Regions from separate parts of the Alteromonas sp. ABH4_456 genome, predicted to be linked through region 1. Evidence: riboswitches for the same ligand, from Rfam matches in the RefSeq annotation. Region 1 holds a riboswitch; the other holds the start of a gene.
What was found. A riboswitch is a leader RNA that binds a small molecule or an ion and turns the genes downstream of it on or off. The one in region 1 is predicted to bind cyclic di-GMP.
Positions count from the first base shown of each region.

Region 2: linked by a shared signal. The riboswitch ahead of ACXAG2_RS08780 (hypothetical protein) and the one ahead of ACXAG2_RS11295 (AAA family ATPase) in region 1 are both predicted to bind cyclic di-GMP.

Region 1 is NZ_JBSWXO010000006.1:94,994-98,118, reverse strand. It holds gene ACXAG2_RS11305 (GGDEF domain-containing protein) at 1-736, opposite strand, end outside; gene ACXAG2_RS11300 (replication protein RepA) at 863-1,195, opposite strand; gene ACXAG2_RS11295 (AAA family ATPase) at 1,155-1,850, opposite strand; cyclic di-GMP riboswitch class I at 1,946-2,035, opposite strand; gene ACXAG2_RS11290 (alpha/beta hydrolase) at 2,302-3,125, shown strand, end outside.
Region 2 is NZ_JBSWXO010000004.1:288,730-291,854, forward strand. It holds gene ACXAG2_RS08775 (helix-turn-helix domain-containing protein) at 1-790, opposite strand, end outside; cyclic di-GMP riboswitch class I at 978-1,059, shown strand; gene ACXAG2_RS08780 (hypothetical protein) at 1,105-1,785, shown strand; TPP riboswitch at 1,909-2,011, shown strand; gene ACXAG2_RS08785 (TonB-dependent receptor) at 2,069-3,125, shown strand, end outside.

The DNA of each region.
Region 1 (3,125 bases):
CGTATTCATCATTGATTTGCTTAAAGTGGTCTATATCAATTAAAAAGCAGAGTAAGTCATGATTCGGCGGAAAGGTCTCATCATTAAGACTGGCGTAGTGATGTTGCACCCGGCTAATCTCACCCGGCAACTGGGCTGAGAGGAAGTTTCGGTTATACAAACCAGTGAGCGCATCACGCATGCTGACCTGCTCCAGCGCATGATAAGCTTCTTCCAGCTGTTGATTTTTCTGCTCCAGCTCAGTGGTCCGGTTGCGGACTTCCAGTGCCAGCCGCTGATTTTGCCGGTACTGGTTATAACGGCTCCACAGCAAAAAAAGAAACAGCAAGAGGGACACCAGGCTACCCAGCGATAACATACTTTCCAGGTTATGCTGACGCACCTGAGCCAGTTCAACAGTGCGGTTTTTCTCCTGAATCTCGAAATCCCTTGCCTGACGTTCCATCTCCACTTTGGCTTTCAGCTTCTCAAAGTAGATCGCTTGCTCCGTGTCCATCTGGTGTTCCAACCTGGCGATGGTTTCGTCAACAGAGTTGAAAAAGGCCGGAGGCAGTACGTCCAGACGGGGGGCGATGTCATTATCGGCAGTCTGGTGAGCAATAAACCGGGCGACGGTGGTTTCCCGGCTGGGGGGGGCAACCTGCAAATCTTCCTGTCTGACCGTCCCCTGGGCACTAAGCAGCGAGGGAAATAATCCAAGCAGTGTAATCAAACTGCCTGACAGATAACTTTTCATCTTCATCCTGTTCAGAAAAAGTAAAACCGGGGAGCACAGTGACACCGTGCTCCCGTTATTGCGTATTGGCGCGCTTTGCATTCCATGCAAACGCCTGCACCCGGCCGCCACCTTGTGGTATGTCTGTCAGGGTGTTTTATTTGTCAGTAAAGGCCTGATGTCTTCACTGCTTTGATTTTCTATCCATATTCTGATGAGTCTGGAACGGCAGATCCCTGTTTCTGCCGACAACTTTCCAAGCTTCTCAATTGCGTCTTCAGATAATGTAAATGTAGCACGTCGCATGGGACCGCAAGGCGTAATGTTGTCTTTGTTAGCAGAGTCCGTTGCCGGATAGACCTGCCTGATAACATGTTTACCTGCTGCGTAGGCCAGTGCGTCGTCAATAAATTCATCAACGCTCACCGGCTCAACAGGTTTAGCTGACGGCGTGGATTTTTTGAGGCTGCACAGACTCATAAGATTTCCCCTCTCTCCGCGACAGAAGTTCTTCAATAATATTGCGAATTTCTGCTGATGCTTTTCCGTCCGGCTCACTTTCCATGACTGACTGGCCAGACTCTTCAGAATCGTCATACATATTGCGGCTGTATGTCACTGAGTCCAGTACCGGTACTTCAAATGAACGACAGACATCTTTTGCTTCCAGGATCCTGCTGCCCAGCGAAGGCAGAGAAGGGCACTGGGTAATCACAAAAGCAGCATTCATGTCGGGATTCACCATTTTGCAGGTTGAAAGAATATCTTCCATATGGGGAACCGTTTTCAGATCCCGCCGTTTGGGACGTAACGGAATAAGAATGTGGTCAGCCACTGCCATCGAGGAGCGCAGCGCAAGGTTATCCTGTCCGCCACAGTCAATGACTACGTAATCGTAGTGCTCGCGCAGGCTCAGTAATTCGTTGCGGATCTTGCCGTACAACTGCACGCAGTTAATCGACGGCAATTTATCATTAGCTTTGCGTTCCTGAATCCAGTCTGAAGTAGTGCGCTGCGGATCGCAGTCGACCATCAGTACACTGGCATTTTTTTCAGTTCTCAGATAAACAGCGATATTTTGTGCAAGGCAGCTTTTGCCACTGCCGCCTTTCTCGCCACCAACCAAAACGATCATCGTTCGTTCCTCAACTTTTGATCCGTCATCACGGATAAACGGTTAACGAATGTGACTGAAAAAGTGAACATGAGCCGGATTAAGGACTATGCTTGTTCGGTAACCCCGCTATCATTATCTGTAATCAGATGGCAGACCGGAGGCTTTGCGTCACGGGCTTTCGCACCGCTTTGCCTTTTTCAACAGTACATTTTCGGGTAAGCGGCGGGGATGCCATGGCTTACCGGTAATCAGGATACTAGTTAAAACAAACGGTGTGCGCCGCATGCCTCTCGATATTTAAGAATAAAAAAATATACCTGTCAGACCAGGTGGCCGGTGGCGACAAACGGGCTGCAGGACTTGGAAATCCGCGGTTCGCCCGTGTAAATCATTCTAATTAAAGTTATATCTGTTAATATGCCAACACATGGTGTTATTGAAAACTATACCCGCAAATAAGGAGAAGGGAGTGGTAAAAACATCCCTGTTGAGTTTGTTTCTGCTGGCTTTCAGCACAGTCAGTTTCGGGCAGAATAATGCAATGGATGAAGCGTTTGATTCATTCAGTCACTTGTATGAAGAGCGCTTCGGCCAGATCAGGGCATGCATGAACCCCACATTTCAGCGTTTCAGTGTGTGTTCTCCTGCTCTTCGCAACGATGGCAACGCGCCGTATATTCTGCATCACGGAAAACCTGTCGATACGGTGGTTGTTTTGCTTCACGGATTAAGCGATTCGCCGTTTTATATGTCTGGCATAGCACGGGCACTGCATGACAAAGGTTACAACGTTATTGTGCCTTTAAACGTAGGACATGGCCAACTGGATGCAAGCGATGAAATGAGCGACAGCAATCTGGCAGAACGCTGGGGTGCACACCTGAGTGACGTCATGGCGCTGGCACCGCAACTTGGTAAGCACGTTTATCTGGGCGGCTTTTCCACCGGCGGCGCGCTCTCTGTTCAGCATTATTTGCATCACCCTGACAACATTGACGGCCTGATGTTATTTTCCGGTGCTCTGGCACTCGACAGCGGCGTAGAGCGGTTATCCGGGATATGGGGAATTCAGTGGGTCGCCAGGTTTCTTGACGGTCACTATGAAACACAGGGGCCGAATCCGTATAAATATCCCACCATTGCCAGTTTTTCCGGACTTGAACTGATGGAAGTGATTGATGATGTGAGAGACCAGTTTGAACAGGGGAAAACTGTAGACGTACCTGTATTTGCCGCACATTCTCAGGCAGACACCACTACGCCCATTACCGGTATTGAAGATTTAATGTCGCG
Region 2 (3,125 bases), on a different contig from region 1:
TTGACTCTTGCCTTAACTGGCGACGAAAAGCGGACTCCGTCTGACCGAGTTGCGTCGCTACCCATTCCGAACGGATCCGTGCCGGGCTCGGGGCTTTGAGAAATGCTTCTTTAACCTGCTGTTTTAACGGCAAATCATTGCTGGTGTCGAGGTTTCCCGCCAGCATTTTTTTAATCGACTGAGAATAGTAAAACGACGCCTGTGTACACCACTTATTATCAAAAAACAGGCTTACAACGACTCCCTCATGTCTGATATCACCGCTGCTGACCGGCCTTAATAAGCTGACCGGTTGTTCGCCTGATGGCGGTAAGGTGACCGTGGTGAAGTCGAATTTTCTGCCGGCGAGGTGACGGCACAAAGCGAGGAGGAAATAACAGCGGAATTCGGTAAGAACAGGATGTGATGATGGCTGAAACCGGAGACAGGTTTCATTTCCGTCAGTTTTTACGGTCAATGCTGCACTGTTGCCCAGAATATAGTGGTAGTGTTTCCCCAGTACATGGAGTGCGTCATCAATATGCTTACTGGCCGTGAGATACACCACCAGATTACTCATTTTGTTGAAATCAAGATAGCCAATCAGGGAGCGGCCAATTGTCTCATTTTCACTGGCAGGACAAAGAGAGTGAAGAATAGACGCCAGTCCGTCATCGTCCATTTTCTCATTTTCTATTTGTGTGATGCTTTCGAGCATCGTTGTGTCATATTCGTTATCAAGTCCGTTATCCCTTCTCAGACTCAATAAAGCGCGGATGACTGCCGACCAGAAAAAACCGTGATACTGCACGTTTGCTCCCAATACCGGATCCCTTCAGTCAAGGATATAAGAATTACCTGTGCCTTGACAGAAAAAGGGTGAATTTTGTGTTGGTACAAATTTGTACCGGATTTCGTTCAGAAGTGTCCTGTTTTACTTGCGGGCCTCTCCCTATCATTACAACCGTCGACTCATTGGTGGAAACGTCACTTCCACAGAGTAGATTCGCCAAACCTGTCGTGAGGCAGGGACGGAAAGCCACGGGTCTTATACCGCCATAAGACAGCCGGGTTGCAGTGAAGTTGTTTAACTATTTTCAGGCACACACTGCTCAAGGAACATAAATGAAATTTAGCATCAAAACTGCAGCCCTGCTAACCGGCTTCTGTGCGGCATTCACGGCTAACGCCAACATTATCAGCAGCTACGATATCGACTTCGCTGCCCAGACTTTGACTGCACACCAACAAAGTGGCACGTCTAACTACGGAACCTGGACAAATAATGGCAGCGTACTGAACCTGCGTGAAAACAGCTGGTTCACACTAAACCTGGATGATGCTTTCGGGATCCAGAGCCTGGATTTAGACAATTCTGCTTCAGATATTTTGTTGTCATTTGAATTTCGTATGACGCCGGGCAACAACAATACTAATGCAAACCCTTACTCTGAGATTGGCGGGATCTGGCTGGCAGATTTCTCTGCCGGTGAACAGAATAACGATGCCAGCCGCACGTTTGCTCTGGGTGGCACACAGAATTTCGGTCTGGATGACTTTACTTATACCAGCGAACCAGCCTGGGAGACCTTCTCTATTACTCTGGATGATTACATGTCAGGACTTATTACCGACATCGTATTCATTAACGATTGTGATGCAGCCAGTGGTTGCGGAGATATGAAGGTTCGCTTCCGGAATGCCTCTATTACAGAAGTCAGTGAGCCAACCGCCATGTCACTGATCCTTCTGGGAATAGGGTTTATGGGATGGCGCACAAGACGCCAGAATCAGAAGGTCGCCTGACCTTCATTGCCCGCCACGTCACATCGCGGGCTTTTTTATTGCTTTTTCGGGGCTGCCGGCAACTTGACTAAGTCACTGAAGTTGTTAGACTGCCCTCGCTTAATTTGCGGACTCCGTAATAAGCATTAGGCCAAGGGGTGCCGTCTTTACGGCTGAGATCCATTCCATGGGAACCCTTAAACCTGATCCGGATAATACCGGCGTAGGGATGGTGATAAAAGCAATCTGAAAACCTCAATACCTGCCGTAAAGCCGGATCTTTTTGATGACTAAAGAGATCCTAATGAAAAAAAACGCAATTCTTCTCGCACTACTTGCACTGCCTGCTTTTGCTGATGACACAGCAGACATCGAACGTATTACCGTCAGCGGTGATTTCCGCACAGCGACTCTCGATCAACTCAGTGCCAGCGCTTCTGTGTTATCAGGCAACCGCCTGGACAGCCGTCAGGCTACCTATATCGACAATGTATTAAGTATTGCGCCGAATGTTAATTTTGCGGCCGGAGCATCCCGCGGACGTTTTATTCAGATCCGGGGGATTGGTGAGCGCAGCCAGTTTGCTGAACCGATTAATCCTTCAGTCAGCTTCCTGGTCGACGATTTTGATTTCTCCGGTCTTGCTGCAGCAGGTGTACTTTTTGATACACAGCAGGTAGAAGTTTACCGGGGACCGCAGGCGACAGTCTTCGGAACCGGTGCCCTGGCTGGTGCGGTTAAGATTGTCAGCAATGCCCCCTCAGAAGAGAGTGACAGTCATTTTGAATTGTCTGTGGGAAACACATCTTTCTTCCGCGCTGAAGGTGCCCATGGCGGACAAGCGTCTGATTCTCTGGCCTGGCGTGCTGCGTTTGTGCACAACAGCAGTGACGGTTTTATTGAAAATGACTTTTTGGGTGCCGACGATACCAATGGGATTCATGAGAATGCAGTAAGGCTGGGCACACTGTGGGATGTGACTGACAAAACATCCGTTGCGGTGGATTTACGCTGGTACGATATCAATAACGGTTATGATGCTTTCTCACTGGATAACAACCGTCACACCTTGTCGGATGAACCCGGCTTTGATGAGCAGGAAACTAAAGCGGTCAGCGCACATATCAATCATGAAACTGCCGGAGGTTTGCTGGAAATCATTGCGACTATGGCCGGTCATGATATCGCTTACGGCTACGACGAAGACTGGACCTACACCGGTTTCCACCCTTGGGGCTATACGTCCTTTGATGCATATTACCGGGATGTTTCCCAACAATCTGCCGAGGTGCGTTTTACTTCTGCAGAAGATAAAAAAATCTTCAATGACACTACGACCTGGGTTATCGGCGGCCGCATCA